Regions from separate parts of the Erwinia sp. Eh17-17 genome, predicted to be linked through region 1. Evidence: predicted binding sites of a transcription regulator. Region 1 holds the regulator's gene; each other region holds the start of a gene.

The links. Region 1 encodes sigma-54, which starts transcription at its own class of promoters, with help from an activator protein. Its sites were predicted from a motif close to GTTGGCACANNTTTCGCTNT; they were not measured.
Positions count from the first base shown of each region.
Region 2: glnK (P-II family nitrogen regulator) is a predicted target of sigma-54. The motif match lies at 5,156-5,175, and genes of this name have one in related genera.
Region 3: glnA (glutamate--ammonia ligase) is a predicted target of sigma-54. The motif match lies at 1,525-1,544, and genes of this name have one in related genera.

Region 1 is NZ_JBDFQT010000008.1:100,284-107,863, forward strand. It holds gene ABEH87_RS18175 (calcium/sodium antiporter) at 65-1,045, shown strand; gene kdsD (arabinose-5-phosphate isomerase KdsD) at 1,061-2,047, shown strand; gene kdsC (3-deoxy-manno-octulosonate-8-phosphatase KdsC) at 2,067-2,633, shown strand; gene lptC (LPS export ABC transporter periplasmic protein LptC) at 2,630-3,205, shown strand; gene lptA (lipopolysaccharide ABC transporter substrate-binding protein LptA) at 3,177-3,725, shown strand; gene lptB (LPS export ABC transporter ATP-binding protein) at 3,731-4,456, shown strand; gene rpoN (RNA polymerase factor sigma-54) at 4,505-5,938, shown strand; gene hpf (ribosome hibernation promoting factor) at 5,961-6,248, shown strand; gene ptsN (PTS IIA-like nitrogen regulatory protein PtsN) at 6,426-6,908, shown strand; gene rapZ (RNase adapter RapZ) at 6,939-7,580, shown strand, end outside.
Region 2 is NZ_JBDFQT010000002.1:772,138-779,717, forward strand. It holds gene ABEH87_RS09055 (hypothetical protein) at 1-328, shown strand, start outside; gene tomB (Hha toxicity modulator TomB) at 473-853, shown strand; gene ABEH87_RS09065 (HHA domain-containing protein) at 882-1,100, shown strand; RNA gene ffs (signal recognition particle sRNA small type) at 1,165-1,261, opposite strand; gene ABEH87_RS09075 (MGMT family protein) at 1,395-1,709, shown strand; gene ABEH87_RS09080 (YbaY family lipoprotein) at 1,739-2,296, opposite strand; gene tesB (acyl-CoA thioesterase II) at 2,522-3,382, shown strand; gene amtB (ammonium transporter AmtB) at 3,445-4,731, opposite strand; gene glnK (P-II family nitrogen regulator) at 4,766-5,104, opposite strand; gene ABEH87_RS09100 (SmdB family multidrug efflux ABC transporter permease/ATP-binding protein) at 5,377-7,140, opposite strand; gene ABEH87_RS09105 (SmdA family multidrug ABC transporter permease/ATP-binding protein) at 7,133-7,580, opposite strand, start outside.
Region 3 is NZ_JBDFQT010000009.1:8,180-15,759, reverse strand. It holds gene typA (ribosome-dependent GTPase TypA) at 1-1,255, opposite strand, end outside; gene glnA (glutamate--ammonia ligase) at 1,691-3,100, shown strand; gene glnL (nitrogen regulation protein NR(II)) at 3,298-4,347, shown strand; gene glnG (nitrogen regulation protein NR(I)) at 4,355-5,764, shown strand; gene hemN (oxygen-independent coproporphyrinogen III oxidase) at 5,884-7,257, opposite strand; gene yihI (Der GTPase-activating protein YihI) at 7,508-7,580, opposite strand, start outside.

The DNA.
Region 1 (7,580 bases):
TACCTGACCCGACTCGTTGCCACTACCCGTCACTGACGATAATACCTCACTAAAAGGACACTGCATGCTCGTTGCTACAGCACTACTGATTATCGGTTTAGTCTTACTGGTTTATGGAGCCGATCGTCTGGTGTTTAGCGCCGCCATTTTGTGTCGTGCTATAGGGATCCCGCCACTGATCATCGGGATGACGGTCGTCGGTATCGGCACCTCACTACCCGAACTGATTGTCTCCTTTTCTGCCGCCTCACACGGACAGATGGACATTGCAGTGGGTACAGCAATGGGGTCGAATATTACCAATATTTTACTGATATTGGGAGGCGCGGCGTTACTCCATCCGCTTACCGTGCATTCTAACCTGATCCGTCGTGAACTGCCGCTGATGCTGCTGGTCACGCTGCTGTGTGGGGTAACGCTGTTCGATAACGAACTGAGCCGAAATGACGGACTGGCGCTGATCGCCATTGCCGCACTTTATCTGTGGTTCATTATAAAGATAGCTCGCCGCGCTGAACGCGATAACAATGACTCCCTGACCCGTGAACAACTGGCGGAACTGCCTCGCGATGATGTGGGTAATACCGTCGCGTTTCTGTGGCTGGCGGTGGCGCTGATTGTCCTCCCGATGTCCACGCGAATGGTGATCGATAACGCGACGGTCATCGCTGACTATTTCGGTGTCAGTGAACTGGTTATTGGCCTGACCATCATTTCAGTGGGCACCAGCCTGCCTGAGCTGGCGACCGTGATTGCCGGGGCGCTAAAAGGTGAAGATGATATCGCTATCGGCAACCTGATTGGCTCAAACATTTATAATACCGCTATTGTGCTGGGGCTTCCGGCACTGATTCATCCCGGCACACTCGACACCGCTATCTTTGCCCGTGATTACTGGGTCATGCTCGGTGTCAGTGCCGTGTTTACACTGATCTGTTTGCAGCGCAGTCGCCGTATTGGACGGCTGGCTGGCACGCTGCTGTTGTGCGGATTTATCGTCTGGGTCGGAATGCTGTACGGCTTCCCCTCAGTGACCTTCTGGTAAAAGGACTGGATAATGATGGCGTCTAACACTGCCTGTCCCGGCTTTGACTTTCAACAGGCCGGGAAAGAAGTATTACGAATTGAACGCGAAGGGCTGGAGCAGCTCGACCAGTATATCAATGAGGACTTCGCTCGCGCCTGCGAACTGATTTACCACTGCATGGGTAAAGTCGTGGTGATGGGAATGGGCAAATCCGGGCACATCGGTAAGAAGATAGCCGCCACCTTTGCCAGCACCGGCAGTCCGGCATTTTTTGTTCATCCTGCCGAAGCCAGCCACGGCGATCTCGGGATGGTCAGCCCCAGTGATGTAGTGATTGCGATATCCAACTCCGGTGAATCGTCCGAAGTTCTGGCGCTGATCCCGGTGCTGAAACGCCTGCGGGTGACGTTGATCTGCATGACCGGCCGCCCGGAAAGTGCAATGGGGCGCGCGGCGGATGTTCATCTGTGTGTTAAAGTGCCGCAGGAAGCCTGCCCACTGGGGCTGGCTCCGACCACCAGCACCACGGCAACCCTGGTGATGGGAGATGCGCTGGCCGTGGCACTGTTAAAGGCGCGCGGTTTCACACCGGAAGACTTTGCTCTCTCGCACCCTGGCGGCGCGCTGGGGCGTAAGCTGCTGCTGCGCGTTGATGATATCATGCACTCGGGTAGCGAGATGCCGCACGTGAGTCGCGATGCCTCCCTGCGCGATGCGTTGCTGGAAATAACGCGTAAAAACATGGGGATGACGGTGATTTGCAACGATTTGATGAAAATCGAAGGCATTTTCACCGATGGTGATTTACGCCGCGTCTTCGATATGGGTATTGATATCCAGCATGCCGGCATCGACAGCGTGATGACGCCGGGCGGGATCCGCGTGCGGCCCAACACCCTGGCGGTAGATGCGCTGAATCTGATGCAGAGTAAAAATATTACCTGTGTCATGGTAGCCGATGGCGACACACTGCTGGGCGTGGTGCACATGCATGACATGCTGCGGGCTGGCGTGGTTTAACCTAAGGAATCGAATAATAATGAGTCATCCACCAGCCACCGTAGAGACCTGTTACGGTGCAGTCAGTCTGCAGGTCATGACGCAGGCGCAGAACATAAAACTGCTGATCTGCGATGTTGACGGCGTCATGTCGGACGGCGTGATCTACCAGGGTAACAGCGGCGAAGAGCTGAAGGCCTTCAATGTGCGCGATGGCTACGGCATCCGCTGTCTGCTGACCAGCGATATTGAGGTGGCCATTATTACCGGCCGCAAAGCCAAATTGCTGGAAGATCGCTGCGCCACGTTAGGGATTACTCATCTTTACCAGGGGCAGACCGATAAGCTTTTGGCCTTCCGCGAACTTCTGGATACACTGTCACTGCGTGCAGAGCAGGTCGCCTACATTGGCGATGACCTGATCGACTGGCCGGTCATGGCCGAAGTGGGTCTGAGCGTGACAGTGGCCGATGCGCACCCGGTTTTACTGCCCCGCGCGGACTACGTGACGCGGATTGCCGGTGGTCGGGGTGCTGTAAGGGAAATTTGCGATCTCATATTGATCGCACAGGGTAAGTTTGATGAGGCCAAAGGGCAGTCTGTATGAGTAAAACAAGACGCTGGATAACACTGATTCTGGCACTGATTGCCATTGTACTGATTGGCTGGAATCTGACGGCGTCGGACGACGACGACGCCGCAAAGAAGACCGATAATAACGAACCGACGTATATGAGCGATAACTCACATACCGTCGTTTATAACCCCGAAGGGGCACTGAGCTATAAGCTGGTCTCTGACAAAGTGACCTACTTTTCCGCTGATGCGGTGAGCTGGTTCGATAACCCGGTGATGATCACTTACGACGAGAACAAGGTGCCAACCTGGTCTGTACGGAGTGATAAGGCAAAACTGACGAACGACCGTATGCTGTATCTGTACGGCCATGTCGAAGTTAACAGCCTGACAAAAGACTCACAGCTTGAGCGTATCAAAACGGATAACGCTCAAATCAACCTGACAACGCAGGACGTCACCTCTGACGATCAGGTAACACTTTATGGCCGCAGCTTTAACTCTACAGGTATGAAGATGCGTGGGAATTTACGGAAGAAAACTGCTGAGTTGATTGAAAAGGTCAAAACATCTTATGAAATTCAAAATGAACAAAAGCCTTAAGTTACTGACTGCGACCCTCCTGCTCGCCGCAAGCGTTCCGGCTTTCGCACTGACCGGCGATTCAGACCAGCCGGTGAACGTGGATTCGGAAAACCAGGCGCTGGATATGCAGGGCAACGTGGCTACCTTCACCGGCAAAGTGATCGTGACGCAGGGAACGATCAAAATCACCGCAGACAAAGTGGTCGTGACCCGTCCAGGCGGCGACAGCAAGAAAACCATTGTGGATGCTTACGGCAACCCGGCGACCTTCTATCAGATGCAGGACAGCGGCAAACCGGTGCAGGGCCACGCCCAGAAAATGCACTATGAGCTGGAAAAGGACCTGGTTGAATTAACCGGCAATGCCTATCTGGAACAGCTCGACAGCAATGTGAAAGGCGATCGTATTACCTATCTGGTGAAAGAGCAGAAAATGCAGGCCTTTGGCAGCACGGGCAAACGTGTCACCACCGTACTGGTACCGTCACAGTTGCAGGACAAAGGCACACCGTCAAACGGTCAGAAAAAGAGTAACTAACGAACATGGCAACCTTAATTGCGGAAAACCTCGCGAAGGCTTACAAAGGCCGCCGCGTGGTTGAAGATGTCAGCCTTCAGGTGAAGTCTGGTGAGATTGTGGGCCTGCTTGGCCCAAACGGTGCCGGTAAAACCACCACGTTTTACATGGTAGTCGGAATTGTGCCGCGTGATGCTGGCCGCATTGTGATCGACGATGAAGACATCAGTATTTTGCCTCTGCACGCGCGCGCGCGCCGTGGCATCGGCTATCTGCCTCAGGAAGCGTCGATCTTCCGCCGCCTGAGTGTCTATGACAACCTGATGGCGGTATTGCAGATCCGTGACGATCTGACCAGCGAGCAGCGTGAAGACCGGGCGAATGAACTGCTGGAAGAGTTCCATATCGAACACCTGCGTGAAAACCTCGGTCAGTCGCTTTCGGGCGGTGAACGCCGTCGCGTGGAGATCGCCCGTGCGCTGGCGGCCAATCCTAAGTTTATTCTGCTGGATGAGCCGTTTGCCGGTGTTGACCCGATTTCTGTTATTGATATTAAAAAAATCATCGAGCACCTGCGCGACAGCGGCCTGGGTGTTCTGATTACCGACCATAACGTCCGTGAAACGCTGGCAGTCTGTGAGCGTGCCTATATCGTCAGCCAGGGGCATTTGATCGCCCACGGCACCCCGGAAGCGATCCTGGCCGATGAACAAGTTAAGCGTGTCTATTTGGGCGAAGAGTTCAGACTCTGATAAGGTGTTTGCATTCGGTAAGATTTCTGGGGAATTAATACTCTGAACATGAAGCAAGGTTTACAACTCAGGCTGAGTCAACAGCTTGCCATGACGCCACAGTTGCAGCAGGCCATTCGCCTGCTGCAACTCTCTACGCTTGAGCTACAGCAGGAAATTCAGTTGGCGCTGGAAAGTAACCCGTTGCTGGAACAGACCGACATTCACGAAGAAATTGATACCCGCGAATATCAGGAAACCGAAGCGCTGGATACCAGAGAAGCGCTGGAACAAAAGGATATGCCCGAAGAGTTACCGCTGGATGCCACGTGGGACGAAATTTATACCGCAGGCACGCCATCAGGGACGGGTACCGATTACCACGACGACGAAATGCCGGTCTATCAGGGTGAAACCACCCAGACGCTACAGGATTATCTGATGTGGCAGGTCGAGCTGACGCCGTTTACCGATACTGACCGCGCCATCGCGACGTCGATTGTGGATGCCGTCGACGACACCGGTTATCTGACGGTTTCGCTGGAAGAAGTGCTTGAGAGTATGGGTAACGATGACCTGACCCTCGACGAAGTGGAAGCGGTGCTGAAACGTGTACAGCGTTTTGACCCGGTGGGCGTGTGTGCGCGTGATTTACGCGACTGTCTGCTGGTTCAGCTGTCACAATTTTCGGCCGATCTACCGCTGCTGAAAGAAGCCCGTCTGATCGTCAGTGAGCACCTCGACCTGCTGGCCAACCATGACTTCCGCAGCCTGATGCGCGTCACCCGCCTCAAAGAAGAGGTGCTGAAAGGTGCGATGCAGGTCATCCAGACGCTCGACCCCCGTCCGGGGCAGTCGATCAATACTCAGGAACCTGAGTATGTCATCCCGGATGTGCTGGTGCGTAAAGTCAGCAATCGCTGGACGGTGGAGCTAAACGCCGACAGCGTGCCACGCCTGAAGATCAACCAGCATTACGCCTCGCTGGGCTCCAGCTCGCGCAGCGATAGTGATTCGCAATTTATCCGCAGTAATCTGCAGGAAGCGAAATGGCTGATTAAAAGTCTGGAAAGCCGCAATGACACATTGTTAAAAGTGACGCGCTGTATTGTCGAACAGCAGCAGGCCTTTTTCGAGCAGGGTGAAGAGCACATGCGCCCGATGGTGCTGGCCGATATTGCCAGTGCGGTAGAAATGCATGAATCGACAATTTCTCGTGTGACCACCCAGAAGTATCTGCACAGTCCACGGGGCATTTTTGAACTGAAGTATTTTTTCTCCAGTCACGTCAATACTGAGGGCGGAGGCGAAGCCTCCTCCACGGCGATCCGTGCGCTGGTGAAAAAGTTAATCTCGACGGAGAATCCCGTCAAACCACTCAGCGACAGCAAGCTGACGACCCTGCTTTCCGAACAGGGAATTATGGTCGCCCGGCGCACTGTGGCAAAATACCGAGAGTCTTTATCCATCCCGCCATCAAATCAGCGCAAACAGCTGGTCTGAACGAACAGAGAAGGAAGACACTATGCAGCTCAATATCACTGGACAACACGTTGAAATCACCGAGCCACTGCGTGATTTTTTGACTGAAAAGTTTGCCAAACTGGAACATTATTTTGATCGGATTAATCAGGTCTATATTGTGTTGAAAGTGGAGAAAGTGACACAGATTGCAGATGCAACGCTGCATGTGAACGGTGGGGAGCTGCATGCCACCTCGGAAGATAAAGACATGTACGCGGCGATTGACGGGTTGATAGACAAGCTCGCACGCCAGTTAAATAAACATAAAGACAAGCTAAAACAACACTAAATCTCACGATGCATTGATTGTTTATTTCGGGCCTCACGGTGGTGAGGACGCTGAAAGCGGTATCGGCTCGTATTCTTCAGGGAATACGAGCCGTTAATCAATACGGCATGTTAATCTCTTGATCTGAACGTCGGTGAAGAACAACCTGCCTGCGGAAGTGAAAAGTTAAGTGAAACTATGATGAACAATGATCTAAAACTGGAACTGGGCTCCGTGCTGAGCGTCTCCTGCACTCGTAATGGCGTACATTGCCAGAGTAAAAAACGGGCGCTGGAAATCATCAGCGAACTGGCGGCTAAACAGCTTAATCTTCCGCATCAGACCATTTTTGAAGCGATCCTGACGCGTGAAAGAATGGGCAGTACCGGTATTGGTAATGGCATTGCCATCCCGCACGGCAAGCTGGAGGAAGATACTCTGCGTGCCGTGGGCGTCTTTATTCGCCTTGACCAGCCCATTGCATTCGATGCGATTGATAATCAGCCTGTGGACCTGCTGTTTGCCCTGCTGGTACCCGCCGATCAATGTAAAACACATCTGCATACGCTCTCTCTGGTGGCCAAGCGCCTGGCGGACAAAACCGTCCTGCGACGCCTGCGTTCAGCACAAAGCGATGAGGATCTTTACCAGATCATCACGGAAGATCACGAAGAGAGCTAGTCAAGCGGGCTAAATGAGGGGAATTGTGAAATGGTGCTGATGATCGTCAGCGGACGTTCAGGCTCAGGTAAGTCAGTTGCCCTGCGGGCGCTGGAGGACATGGGCTTTTACTGCGTGGACAACTTACCCGTCGTCCTGCTGCCAGACCTGGCGAACTCGCTGGCGGAACGTAATATGTCCGCCGCGGTAAGCATTGACGTGCGTAACATGCCGGAATCTCCGGAAGTCTTTGAAACCGCACTGAACAGCCTGCCTGACTGCTTTTCGCCGCAGCTGCTGTTCCTTGATGCCGACCGCAATACGCTGATTCGCCGCTACAGCGATACCCGCCGTCTGCATCCGCTCTCCAGTAAGAATCTGTCGCTGGAAAGCGCGATTGATGAAGAGAGCGACCTGCTGGAACCGCTGCGTTCCCGCGCCGACCTGATTATCGATACATCGGAAATGTCAGTACACGAGCTGGCAGAAATGCTGCGTACCCGCCTGCTGGGCAAGCGTGAGCGTGAGCTGACCATGGTGTTCGAGTCTTTTGGCTTCAAACACGGTATCCCGATTGATGCGGACTACGTTTTTGACGTGCGTTTTCTGCCTAACCCGCACTGGGACCCGAAGCTGCGCCCGATGACCGGTCTTGACCGCCCGGTTGCCGCTTTCCTCGACCGTCATACCGAA
Region 2 (7,580 bases), on a different contig from region 1:
TCGTCAAACTGACCCTAATCCACTAGAATTAACCGAACACATAAGACAGATAATTCCCAAAATAGCAGATGACCTTGTGGGTTCTCTGGAATGGTATTCACAAAATGCACACATTGTTCCCGACAGCATCAAAATTATTTCCCTGGAACATTTGCAGCAATCGCGTTATAAACTTAACTATAGTTTTCGCTGGAACGTCTTCAACGCCTGCCTGGATATTGATGCGTATGAAACAACGACACAGTCGGTGAATTTTAACGTCACTCAGGATGCTCTGGTGTTTGATTTTATTGATAACGATCGCCATGCAATGTCAGATGAATTGTAATATTGCGTTTTAGCTCCGGGTTTAATTAACTTACGTTATATTTTGTATAGATGTTTAAAGTTGACATGTATTTATCACTTCCTGGCATACCTGTTTAAAAGTGCGGTCATCTGGCATGTTTCGCAAGCTTAGGAGGGGAAAAAGATGGACGAATACTCACCGAGAAGGCATGATATTGCCCAGCTTAAATTCTTATGTGAAAGCCTGTACGATGAAAGCCTGGCAACACTGGGTGACAGTCATCATGGCTGGGTTAACGATCCTACCTCTGCTGTCAATCTACAGCTTAATGACCTGATTGAGCATATTGCTGCCTTCACTATGAATTACAAAATTAAGCACATTGAGGATAGCGATCTGATAAGCCAGATTGATGAATACCTTGATGACACCTTCATGTTGTTCAGTAATTACGGCATTAATGTTCAGGACCTGCAGCGCTGGCAAAAATCAGCCAGGCGACTGTTCAACATTTTTGCAGAAGAATGTGCAACCGGTCGCATACAGGCCAGCCATTCCTTTTAGCAACCCATTAATCAATTACGGTTTAATAATGACAGACAAACTTTTAACAAAAACTGATTATCTGATGCGCCTCAGGCGTTGTCGTTCAATCGACACGCTTGAACGCGTTATCGAAAAAAACAAATACGAATTATCTGATGATGAACTTGCGGTATTCTATTCAGCTGCCGATCATCGTCTGGCTGAACTGACAATGAATAAACTGTATGACAAAGTGCCCGTCGCAGTGTGGAAGTTTGTACGTTAAAGATTGAATGTTGGCGTATACAGAGTGAGGCAGGAAAGCGGGACAGGGCAGAATTGGGTGGGGGCCCTGCCAGCTACATCCCGGCACACGCGTCATCTGTTACGGCTGCTTCCTTCCGGATCTGACCGAGTTCACAAATTAGCATTGCGGGAGAACCAACCGGGCCCCCATTGATTGCCCTGGGTAACCAGAGCGCAGGCATTATCAATGATGCCCTCGCCAATTGCAAGCCGCCCCCTGATGACCGTTGGTTTCTTGCACGATCTGCCGCTTATTCCCCCGCTACGGACGCCCATGAATTCCGAAAATGACAGTTTTCAGCAACGCATTTATCAGATTGTCGCCGCCATTCCTTATGGCTGCGTTACCACCTACGGTGAAATTGCTCAACTGGCAGGTTCACCGCGTGCAGCCCGTCAGGTCGGAGGCGTGCTGAAACGCCTGCCCGCCGGCAGCAAGCTACCCTGGCATCGTGTGATAAATCGCAAAGGTGAAATTTCTCTGGTGGGGGACGATCTCACCCGACAGCGCACGGCACTTCAGCAGGAAGGGATTGCGGTATCGCGTGAAGGGCGAATTGACCTGAAGAAATATCGCTGGCAGTGGTGATGTGGGGCGGTATGCCGCCCCGATGTTGATTACAGCGAAGTCGGTGCCGGAACGGCTGCTGAAGGCGTTACCTGCGTAGGTGACGTGGACGGCACGGTGGTGGCTGCCCCACTCTGGGTTGGCATTGCCACTGACGGAACCGGCACCAGCGTCAGGTCCTGACGCGTACCGCCTGTAGTGACCACCTGTTTAACCGTATCGGTAATAAACACCATCTTGCCATCGACCACCACCGCTGCACTCAGCAGGATGCGCGCATTAGGCTGAATATCTGACGGGTTAAACGGCAGGGTGAACTGGAACGGTGCCTGCTTGCCCTCGGTGCGAACAACCCGCTGAGCCAGAACTTTAGACGGGGCATCCGCCAGCGACGCATCGGACAGTGTCACTGTCAGGACCGAATCAGGCGGCAGTGCGACCTTCTGACGGATCCAGACCGTACCGCTGACGTTAGGCTGTTTGATCACTGCCTGTTGTCCCGTCACCTGCGAGCCAAGGGTCGGGGTAGGCACATCTTTGCTTTTATCAGCACAGCCTGAAATAGCCACAGCCAGAGCCGCACCACTTAATACATGCCAGAATTTCATTGATAGTTTCTCCTTTCGATCAATGCTTACGACAGACACTTCGCCGTAAAAAAGCAGTCTTAAACTGCCAGCGTAGCTTTAATTCTGGCACAAGTTACTGATTTTGCCTGGACTCAACGATAATCAGAATTATCTCCCTCCCCCCTCATATCGCATAAAGAGACGTTGACGCTAACTGGTCGGATCTCGCAAACTGGTAACGGAAAAATTACTGAGGAACTGCATATGGGCCAGGCGCTGCAAAATTTGTTAAACCTGCTGGATTTGGAAACCCTGGAAGAAGGTCTGTTCCGCGGGCAGAGTGAAGATCTGGGCCTGCGTCAGGTTTTTGGGGGGCAGGTGGTAGGTCAGGCGCTGTATGCTGCCAAACAGACGGTGCCGCAGGAACGTATTATTCACTCTTTCCACAGCTACTTTCTGCGCCCGGGTGACAGTGAGAAAGCGATTATTTACGATGTCGAAAACCTGCGGGACGGCCAGAGTTTCAGCGCCCGCCGCGTGAAAGCGGTGCAAAACGGTAAACCTATTTTCTATATGACCGCCTCTTTTCAGGGTCCTGAATCAGGTTTTGAACATCAAAAAATCATGCCTGACGCTCCCGGCCCGGATAGCCTGCCCTCAGAAACTGAAATCGCCCGCCAGCTGGCGCACTATATTCCTGAGAAGGCGCGGGATAAATTCCTGGCGGAAAAACCCTTCGAGATCCGTCCGGTTGAGTTCCACAATCCGTTAAAAGGGCATATCAGTGAACCGGCCCGCTATACCTGGTTGCGCGCCAATGGCACCATGCCGGAGGATAAGCGCATCCATCAGTATCTGCTGGGCTATGCCTCTGACTTTAACTTCCTGCCGGTGTCATTACAGCCACACGGTAAAGGTTTTCTGGAACCTGGAATGCAGGTGGCCACCATTGACCACTCAATGTGGTTCCACCGCCCTTTTGACCTTAACGAATGGCTGCTGTACAGCGTAGAGAGCACGTCGGCGTCCAGCGCGCGCGGATTTGTACGCGGTGAGTTCTGGAACCAGCAGGGGGTGCTGGTGGCGTCTACAGTCCAGGAGGGCGTTATTCGCCAGCGTGCTTAACATCAGGCATAAAAAAAGCGGGCCTGCTGGCCCGCTTTTTCGTTATTTTTTAGCGCTCAGATTTAGTTGTTGTAAGCATTCTCGCCGTGGCTGTTGACGTCCAGACCTTCGCGTTCCTGCTCTTCCGGTACGCGCAGCCCGACAATCATGTCGGCCACTTTGAAGCCGATGAAGGCAACAACCGCCGTCCAGACAATGGTCAGACCCACGCTGAACAGCTGAACCCAGACCTGATGACCCATGGTCACACCTTCCGCATAGCCCACGCCACCCAGTGAAGAAGAAGCGAAGACACCGGTCAGGATACAGCCAACGATACCGCACACGCCGTGGACACCGAATACGTCACAAGGGTCATCAACGCGCAGCCATTTTTTCAGGATAGTGACACCCCACAGCCCCGCCAGTCCGCCGACCAGACCGATAATCAACGCCCCGCCGACGCCGACATAACCACAGGCCGGAGTGATGGCAACCAGACCGGCAATCACACCGGAACTCACACCCAGCAGAGAAGGTTTACCGCGCAGCGCCCACTCACCAAAGGTCCAGCTCAGCATCGCACCAGCCGTCGCAATGACGGTATTGAGGAACGCCAGGCCAGCAATCTCATTGGCCGCGCTGGCAGAACCGGCGTTGAAGCCAAACCAGCCAAAGTACAGGATCGCCGTACCGGTGAAGACCATCGGCAGGTTGTGCGGTTTAAACGCTTCTTTACCGAAACCGGCACGTTTACCCACCATGTAAGCCCCCACCAGCCCCGCCACCGCAGCGTTGATGTGAACAACCGTACCGCCCGCGAAGTCCAGCGCGCCATCAGCCGCCAGGAAACCACCGGCCCAGACCATGTGGGCAATGGGCAGGTAAGCAAAGGTCAGCCAGATAACCACGAAGATCAGTAATGCAGAGAAGCGAATACGCTCTGCGATGGCACCAACAATCAGCCCTACGGTAATACAGGCGAAGGAAGCCTGGAATGCCACATGAATATACTGATAGTAAGACCCCATCACCGCCGTCGGCGTGATATTCTTCAGCATCGCCCAGTTAAAGCTACCGAAGAAGGCATTTCCTTCGCTGAACGCCAGTGAATAACCGTAAACCATCCACAGCACACAGACGATGGCAAAAGTCATAGCGACCTGAGTCAGCATCGACAGCACGTTTTTGGCGCGGATCAGACCGCCGTAGAACAGTGCGATACCCGGAATGGTCATAAACAGCACCAGCGCGGTGCAGATCATCATAAAGGCGTTATCAGCTTTGTCAGCAACCGCAGGAGCGGCAGCCATTGCCAGCGACGGTAAAAGCGCAACACCGGCGAGGCCAAACTTAGCGAGTTTTTTCATTTTGTCCCATCCCATCACAATTCTGAGCCCCGAATTACAGTGCTGCTTCGTCAGTTTCGCCGGTGCGAATACGGATGACACGCTGCAATTCTGCAACGAAGATCTTCCCGTCACCAATTTTGCCTGTGTAGGCTGCTTTGCTTATGACATCGACCACTTCGTCAAGCTGGTCATCGGCAATAGCGATATCAATTTTTACTTTTGGCAGGAAGTTCACGCTGTATTCAGCACCGCGATACAGTTCTGCATGTCCTTTCTGGCGGCCGAAGCCTTTGACTTCAGTCACGGTCAGACCCTGAATGCCGATTGACGACAGTGCTTCACGCACGTCTTCCAGTTTGAACGGTTTGATTACCACGGTAACCAGCTTCATACGATCCCCTCCAGGTAAAAAATCAGGTTGTTTCAGCGACACGAAATGATTAAAGCAAAGGCTGTGCCAGAGTTTAAAAATATGAATTTTTCAGACGATTAGTCAGTGCTGGTCTGAGCCGCAGCTGAGACGCAGATCACACCTGGAAGGACGGTAAGGAAAGGAGATGAGCAAAAACGCACCAGAAAGGTGCGCCATGCGTCAGGGCAGTGCATTTGTGGGTTTACAGGGTATTTTTTCGCCTGAATTTGGTGCAGCGCAGCGGCAGAGAATTAACCGTTCTCAGCTGCTGCCAGCTCTTCACCCGCCAGTTGAAGCTGGTACATCTGCCAGTAGCGCCCTTTGGCTGCCAGCAGCTGCTGATGGCTACCGCGCTCGACGGCCTGACCACGGTGCAGCACCAGGATAGTGTCAGCTTCGGTAATGGTGGACAGCCGGTGAGCGATAACTACCAGCGTGGTACGCTCGCGCACCGCACGCAATGCTTTCTGGATCGCCTGCTCCGTACCGGAGTCGATATTGGCAGTGGCTTCATCCAGGATCAGGATCTGCGGCGCCGCAACCAGCACACGCGCCATCGCCAGCAGCTGTTTCTGCCCGACAGAAAGATTATTACCCTGCTCACCCAGCTGGGTGTGAATGCCGTCCGGTAACTCACGCGCCAGCGCAGCGAGCTGCACCGTTTCCAGCGCCTGCCACACGGCGTCTTCACTAATATCCCGCCCCAGCGTGACATTCGCAAAGAAGGTATCGGCCAGCACGACCGGGTCCTGCTGAACCATCGCCACGCTTCCGCGCAGGGTGCCATGGCTGAGCGACGAGAGCGGTCGGCCATCCAGCAAGATTTCACCCTGACTCAGCAGGTAGTAGCCCATCAGCAGATTCGCGAGCGTACTTTTGCCGCTGCCGGTGTGGCCGACCAGCGCAACAAAATGCCGCGACGGCACCGAGAGATTAATGTCCGTCAGGACCGGGCGACCGCTGCGGTAAGCAAAGGTCACATCACGAATATCGATGCTGCCGCTGCGCAGCGGCTCGTTATCCTCGCCGTAGGGCTGACGCGGTGCATCCATCAGTTCAAAAATACGTTCACCGGCCACCACAGCCTGTTGCAGCATCGACTGCTGGGTGGTGAGTTCGATCAGCGGCTCATTCAGGCGTCCAAGGTAGTTGATAAAGGCATACAGCACACCGACCTCAATGCTGCCCACAGAGGTGAAACCAAACAGCATCATTAACCCGCAAAGGATCATTGCTGAAAACAGGCTGAGCAATGGCCGCAGCAGGAAACCGTCCAGCCGCAGCGTCTGCATACGCGCCAGATAGTGGGAGCGGCTGGCCTCCCCCATTCGCTCGCCAAAACGTGCCTGCTGGCGAAACTGCTGGATGACGCTCATACCGTTGATGACTTCATTGAAACCGTTGTTAATTTCCGCCAGATAGCTGCGTACGCGCCGTACAATTGGCGTGCTGTAACGCTGATAAATCATCATCACCACCAGCACTGCCGGGAAAATCGTGATGGCTACCAGCGCCATACGCCAGTCAAGGCTGAACATCGCCACCAGCATCGCCCCGACCAGTGCGGCACTGCGCAACACCGTTGCCACCACGGTGACGTACAGGTCGCGCACCACCTCCGTGTCATTAGTGACCCGTGAGATTATCTGCCCGACCGGCTGGGTATCAAACGCGCCCAGCGGCTGGCGCAGTGCAGCATCCATCACATCGGTGCGCAAACGCTGAACCACCCCCACCGCCGCCTGGTTAAACAACAGCGCCTGACAGTAGTGCAGCCCCGCGGCCAGCAGCTGAAGCAGCAGGAAGCTGACCACCAGCCCGACCACCAGGCCCACCGGCATGTGGTGCTTTGCCACCATATTGTCAATAAAATAGCTGACCAGCACCGGCCCCAGCACTTCGGCGGCAGCCGCCACCCATAGCATCAGTACCGCGAGGCTCAGGGATTTACGCCACGGAGCACCGTAAGAAAGCAGCCGTTTGAGGGTAGGCCACAGTTGGGTAACATTAGCCATGTGGCACGACTCCCTGCTCAATGTCATCTTCGTCCAGCGCGGCTTCGAGCTGCTGATAGCGGTACATATCGCGATACCAGCCTTGCGCCACAGCCAGTTGCTCATGATTACCCCGCTGCGCCACCTGACCATGCTGCAATACCAGAATTTCGCTGGCTTCAGTCAGGGCTGACAGGCGGTGCGCGCTGATGATCACCGTACGCCCCTCGCCCCAGCTGCGCAGGTTATGCAGGATCTGATGCTCAGTCCGGCCATCGACCGCGGACAGGGCATCATCCAGCACCAGGATTTCCGCCTCCAGCAGCAGGGCGCGGGCAATCGAAATACGCTGTTTCTGACCACCAGACAACATCACGCCCCGCTCCCCAACCTCAGTTTCATAGCCCTGCGGCAGACGCAGTATATCGTCGTGGACGAAAGCAAGCTGTGCAGCTTGCTCA
Region 3 (7,580 bases), on a different contig from region 1:
TAGCCTGCATCACAGAACCCTGGTGCTGTTCTTCGATGTCGAGGGTCACGTTTTCGAATGGCTCTTGCTTGCGGCCTTCGAACTCACGGAAGATAACTTTCGGACGGGATACCGCCAGTTCGAAACCTTCACGACGCATGTTTTCAATCAGAACTGACAGGTGAAGCTCACCACGGCCTGAAACGCGGAAGGCGTCGGCGTCTGGCGTTTCTTCAACACGCAGTGCCACGTTGTGCACCAGTTCTTTGTTCAGACGGTCAAGGATCTGACGTGAAGTCACATACTTACCTTCTTTACCGCAGAACGGAGAGGTGTTAACGCAGAAGAACATGGTAACGGTAGGTTCATCAACGCTCAGGGCTGGCAGCGCTTCCACATTCTGCGTATCGCAGATGGTGTCAGAGATGTTCAGCTCGCCCAGACCGGTGATAGCAATGATATCGCCAGCTTCAGCTTCCGTCGCTTCGATACGCTCCAGACCCATGTGGGTCAGAACTTTACCGACTTTAGCGTTACGGGTTTTGCCTTCGCTGTTGATCACAGTGATCTGCTGGTTCGGACGAACTTTACCGCGTTTGATGCGGCCGATACCGATAACACCCAGGTAGTTGTTGTAGTCCAGCTGGGAGATTTGCATCTGCAGCGGGGCTTCCAGCTCAACCTGTGGTGGAGAAACGTGTTTCACGATCGCTTCGTACAGCGGGGTCATGTCTTCCGCCATATCGTTATGATCCAGGCCTGCGATACCGTTCAGGGCAGAAGCATAGATGATCGGGAAGTCGAGCTGTTCGTCGGTCGCGTCCAGGTTAACGAACAGGTCAAAGACCTGGTCAACAACCCAGTCAGGACGCGCGCCAGGGCGGTCAACTTTGTTGATTACCACGATCGGCTTCAGACCATTAGCAAACGCTTTTTTGGTCACGAAACGGGTTTGCGGCATCGGGCCATCCATTGCATCCACAACCAGCAGCACCGAGTCGACCATTGACATCACACGCTCTACCTCACCGCCGAAATCGGCGTGTCCTGGGGTATCCACGATGTTGATGCGGTAGTCATTCCATTTAATGGCGGTGTTTTTTGCGAGGATGGTAATCCCACGCTCTTTCTCCAAATCGTTGGAGTCCATTACGCGTTCGGTTGCTTCGGTGCGGGCATCAAAGGTCCCGGACTGCTGCAGCAACTTATCAACCAGGGTAGTTTTACCGTGGTCAACGTGGGCAATAATGGCGATGTTACGCAAATTTTCGATCACAGCTTTGCCTCAGGCATTTAGAAATAGCGCGCTATTGTACACGGATTAATCGAAGGACTGAACAGGATCACATATTTCATATAAAGATAACTGTCCGGATTGCTTTTATAGCCATTTTCAGTGCAAACATTGCACTGTGACGAAAAATTGCACCAAAACAGTGCCCATTAATCACTCAATAGCACCAAAATGGTGCGCGACTTCCATTGTGGTGCAGTCCCCGTTTCACGAGAGGGTGCATCATAGCGCTTTTTTCATGAAATAAAAAAGTTGGCATAGATTTCGCAATTACTCATTAAGCGAAAAACACCAGTTTCCACAACGGTTGATAGCGCGGCAGAGATCTTTATTATCGGAGTAAGCGCCCTGAAACGCAAAGCGCACCCGTGAAGTTCTCTATCACGACGACAATGACAAAATCCAGGAGAGTTAAGTATGTCCGCTGAACACGTTCTGTCGATGATGAACGAGCACGAAGTCAAATTTGTTGACCTGCGTTTTACCGATACCAAAGGTAAAGAGCAGCACGTGACTATCCCCGCTCATCAGGTTAACGCTGACTTCTTCGAAGAAGGCAAAATGTTTGACGGCTCCTCAATTGGTGGCTGGAAAGGTATTAACGAATCCGACATGGTTCTGATGCCTGACGCAACCACTGCTGTCATTGACCCGTTCTTTGCTGATTCCACACTGATCATCCGTTGTGACATTCTTGAGCCAGGCACCATGCAGGGCTATGACCGTGACCCGCGCTCCATCGCGAAACGCGCTGAAGACTTCCTGCGCTCTTCCGGCATTGCAGACACCGTGCTGTTTGGGCCAGAGCCAGAGTTCTTCCTGTTTGACGATATCCGTTTCGGCAGCAGCACCTCCGGTTCTCACGTGGCTATCGACGATATCGAAGCTTACTGGAACTCCGGTAAAGAATACGAAGGCGGCAACAAAGGCCACCGTCCGGGTCTGAAAGGCGGCTACTTCCCGGTGCCACCGGTTGACTCAGCACAGGACATCCGTTCTGCCATGTGTCTGACTATGGAACAGATGGGTCTGGTGGTTGAAGCTCATCACCATGAAGTAGCAACAGCAGGTCAGAACGAAGTGGCGACCCGCTTCAACACCATGACCAAAAAAGCTGACGAAATTCAGATCTACAAATATGTGGTTCACAACGTGGCTCACGCTTACGGCAAAACCGCGACCTTTATGCCAAAACCAATGTTCGGTGATAACGGTTCTGGTATGCACTGCCACATGTCTCTGTCTAAAGGCGGCACCAACCTGTTCGCTGGCGACAAATACGGCGGCCTGTCTGAAATGGCGCTGTTCTACATCGGCGGTGTGATCAAACACGCTAAAGCGATCAACGCCCTGGCGAACCCGACCACTAACTCCTACAAGCGTCTGGTCCCAGGCTATGAAGCACCAGTGATGCTGGCTTACTCTGCCCGTAACCGTTCTGCTTCTATTCGTATCCCAGTGGTTGCCAGCCCGAAAGCCCGCCGTATCGAAGCGCGCTTCCCGGACCCAGCAGCAAACCCATACCTGTGCTTCGCTGCACTGCTGATGGCTGGCCTGGACGGCATCATCAACAAGATCCACCCTGGCGATGCGATGGACAAAAACCTGTACGACCTGCCGCCGGAAGAAGAAGCTGAGATTCCAAAAGTGGCTGGTTCACTGGACGAAGCCCTGGCTGCACTGAACGAAGACCGCGAGTTCCTGACCCGTGGTGGCGTGTTCACTGACGACGCAATCGAAGCTTACATCGAATTGCGTAAGGCAGAAATGGACCGCGTTCGTATGACGCCACACCCGGTTGAGTTCGAACTGTACTACAGCGTTTGATTTAGAAGTAAACCTGGCTGATTTCGTGTTGCACTTGTGCCATGTCAGACGCCAGGGATTTTGTTGCCGTGGAAACTTTCAGCCCATCTCCGGATGGGCTTTTTTAACCACAAATTACCCGGTCAGCAGGACGATTTTCGGGTTACATGGCTATAATGCACTGAATTGGTGCAAAATATCTTTCAGGAGAACGCTGTATGGCAACCGGCACGCCGCCCGATGCTGGGCAGATTCTCAATTCACTGATCAACAGTATCTTGCTGGTTGATAGTGAATTGGTGGTCCATTACGCCAACCCCGCAGCACAGCAGTTGCTGGCACAAAGTTCCCGCAAGCTTTTTGGTACTCCCCTGCCGGAACTGATGGGTTATTTTTCCCTGAATATTGAGGTCATGCTCGAAAGTCTGGATGCCGGACAAGGTTTTACCGACAGCGAAGTGACGCTGGTCGTCGACAGCCGTGCGCACGTGATGTCACTCACCGCTCAACGTCTGCCCGATGGACTCGTTCTGCTCGAAATGGCGCCCATGGATAACCAGCGCCGTCTCAGTCAGGAGCAACTTCAGCATGCGCAGCAGGTGGCAGCGCGTGATTTAGTGCGTGGCCTGGCACACGAAATTAAAAACCCGCTGGGGGGGCTACGCGGCGCAGCACAGCTGCTGGCAAAAGCACTGCCCGACCCGGCGTTAACGGAATACACCAAGGTCATCATTGAGCAGGCCGACCGCCTGCGCAATCTGGTCGACCGCCTGCTCGGACCGCAACAGCCGGGGATGCATGTCACACAGAGTATTCATCAGGTCGCTGAACGCGTAGTCAATCTGGTGTCGATGGAGCTGCCGGACAATGTGTCGCTGGTGCGCGATTACGACCCGAGCCTGCCGGAGCTGCCGCACGACCCGGACCAGATAGAACAAGTCCTTTTGAATGTGGTACGCAACGCGCTGCAGGCGTTGGGTGAAGAAGGCGGCACCATTATTTTACGTACCCGTACGGCGTTTCAGTTAACGCTGCACGGCACACGCTATCGCCTGGTGGCCCGCATTGATATTGAGGATGACGGCCCAGGCATTCCGGCACAGCTGCAGGACACGCTGTTTTACCCGATGGTGAGCGGCCGCGAGGGCGGCACCGGGCTGGGGTTATCCATTGCCCGCAGCCTGATCGACCAGCATTCGGGTAAAATAGAGTTCCACAGCTGGCCGGGACACACTGAATTTTCGGTTTACCTGCCTATTCGCCAGTGAGGTTTCTATGCAACGAGGGATAGTTTGGATCGTCGATGACGATAGCTCCATCCGCTGGGTGCTTGAACGCGCACTGACCGGAGCTGGTTTAAATTGTGCAACGTTTGACAGCGCCAGTGAGGTGCTGGAAGCCCTTGCGACCAAAACCCCGGACGTTTTACTGTCAGATATTCGCATGCCGGGGATGGATGGTCTGGCTCTGCTGAAACAGATCAAACAACGGCATCCGATGCTGCCAGTGATCATTATGACGGCCCACTCCGATCTGGATGCCGCCGTCAGCGCCTATCAGCAGGGTGCCTTTGATTACCTGCCTAAGCCTTTTGATATTGACGAAGCGGTGGCACTGGTTGAACGCGCCATCAGTCACTATCAGGAGCAACAGCAGCCGCGCAATCAACCCGTGAGCGGCCCCACCACCGATATTATCGGTGAAGCGCCGGCCATGCAGGATGTATTCCGCATCATTGGCCGCCTGTCGCGTTCATCCATCAGCGTACTGATCAACGGCGAGTCCGGTACGGGTAAGGAGCTGGTCGCCCATGCTCTGCACCGCCACAGTCCACGGGCAAAAGCGCCGTTTATCGCACTGAATATGGCCGCCATTCCTAAAGATCTGATCGAATCTGAACTGTTTGGCCATGAAAAAGGCGCATTTACCGGTGCCAATCAGATCCGCCAGGGACGTTTTGAGCAGGCAGACGGCGGCACGCTGTTCCTGGATGAAATTGGCGATATGCCACTGGACGTCCAGACCCGCCTGCTGCGCGTGCTGGCCGACGGCCAGTTCTACCGCGTTGGCGGCTATGCGCCGGTCAAAGTGGATGTGCGTATTATTGCCGCGACCCACCAGAACCTTGAGCTGCGCGTGCATGAGGGAAAATTCCGCGAGGATTTATTCCACCGTCTGAACGTGATCCGCGTGCATCTGCCGCCGCTGCGCGAACGCCGCGAAGATATCCCGCGCCTGGCGCGTTATTTCTTGCAGGTTGCCGCCAGAGAACTGGGCGTTGAGGCCAAAATCCTGCACCCGGAAACGGAAACCGCGCTGACACGCCTGCACTGGTCAGGCAACGTTCGCCAGCTGGAGAATACCTGCCGCTGGCTGACCGTGATGGCTGCCGGGCAGGAAGTGTTGATCCAGGATCTGCCGCCGGAGCTGTTTGAAACCTCGACGCCGGAAAATCCGGTACAGTCGCTGCCGGACAGTTGGGCGACGCTGCTGGCACAGTGGGCCGACCGCGCCCTGCGTTCCGGTCATCAAAACCTGCTGTCAGAAGCCCAGCCAGAGATGGAGCGTACGCTGCTGACCACGGCCCTGCGCCACACCCAGGGGCACAAGCAGGAAGCGGCCAGACTGCTGGGCTGGGGGCGCAATACCCTGACGCGCAAGCTGAAAGAGTTGGGAATGGAATAACGTTCGTGACGCAATACGGGCGGACCGGAAAAGAAGGTCCGCCCCTGCCCCTGTCACCCACGTGACCGTCCGCAAGCGTCTCGCCGGGATCAACGATGTGTTATGGTCGACCTGCCCGGTCAGATCACCCGCGAAAATTGCGCACCAGAGGCTTTCTCCCGCAGGTAGCGGTCGAAGCACATACAGATGTTTCTTATCAGCAATCGTCCCTTAGCGCTCACTACAAGGCCACTGGCGTGGTATTCCACCAGCCCGTCTCCGATCAGCGGCAGCAAAGCGGCGAGATCGTCGGCAAAATACTGTCGAAAGTCGATGCCATAGCGCGTTTCAATCTCACTGAACGACAGCGCGAAATGACAGATCAGGCTTTTAATCACATCACGGCGCAGACAGTCATCTTCGCTCAACTGCAAACCGCGCCAGAGGGCGGTTTTACCTGCCTGAATTTCCGCACAGTAATGCTTTAACTCTTTGCGATTCTGCGCGTAGCTGTCCCCGATCATACTAATCGCCGACACCCCCATGCCCAGCAGGTCGCTGTCGCCCTGCGTGGTGTAACCCTGGAAATTACGATGTAGCTCACCGGCACGCTGGGCAACGGCCAGTTCGTCATCACGGCGGGCAAAATGGTCCATACCGATAAACTGATACCCCTGCGCCGTCAGGGTGGCGATGGTTTGCTGTAAAATATCCAGTTTCTCCCTGGCACCGGGCAGTTCTTCGTCCCTGATTTTACGCTGGGCAGGGAACAGCGCGGGCATATGAGCGTAATTAAAAACGCTAAGCCGGTCGGGATTAAGCTCTGCCACTTTTTGCAGCGTGAAGGCAAAACTCTCCGCCGTCTGCGCTGGCAGGCCATAAATCAGGTCGATGTTGGTGGAAGAAAAGCCCAGTTCCCGCGCACGCGCCATCAGCGCAAAGATCATCGCTTCATCCTGAACGCGGTTCACTTTTTCCTGCACCTGCTTATTAAAATCCTGCACTCCCATGCTCAGACGGTTAAAGCCGCTCAGCCGCAGGTGATCCAGCACATCCAGCTCGATTTCACGCGGATCGACCTCGATTGAAATTTCCGCCTGTGGACTGAAGTTAAAATGCTGGCGCAGGCAGTCCATAAGCCGACTGATTTGTGCCTTATTGAGAAAGGTGGGCGTACCGCCGCCCCAGTGCATCTGACTGACCGTACGCTGGCTGAACAGCGGCGCACGCGCAGCAATTTCCTGCACCAGCACATCCAGATAGTCATCTGCTTTGTGCTGCTGGCGTGTCACCTGCTTATTACAGCCGCAGAAGTAGCAGAGCTTGTGGCAAAACGGGATATGCAGATACAGCGACAGCGAGCGCTCAGGATAACGCTGTGTCGCCTGCAGAAAGGCGGATTCGTCATAGCTCTGATGGAATTCGAGCGCGGTCGGATAAGAGGTATAACGGGGACCGGCGATGTTGTATTTCTGAATCAGCGGGAGATCCCACTCGGTGGTCAGCGTCTGCATAGTAACGTCCCTTATCGTCGTCGCATGGACCGCCGCGTGACAGGAAGTTGCTGGCTGACGATCCTGCTGCGCAGCCGGGTTTTCAGCCGCGACAGCCGCTGTAGTTTAACGAATAACCCGCCAAGCCAGCACAGCAGAATCAGCGCAATAATTGATCCAGGCCAAATCATCGCCAGATACCTAAAATGAAAAAGCAGCGCCGGATTGCGCTGCCTCAAATAACGTCAGAGAAACGAAGTCTCGCCGCAGATTACTGTCCGCCTTTTAGCAGGCGATACATATCTTCTTCTGCCTGCTCATCTTCAGCGCCATCGTCCAGGGCT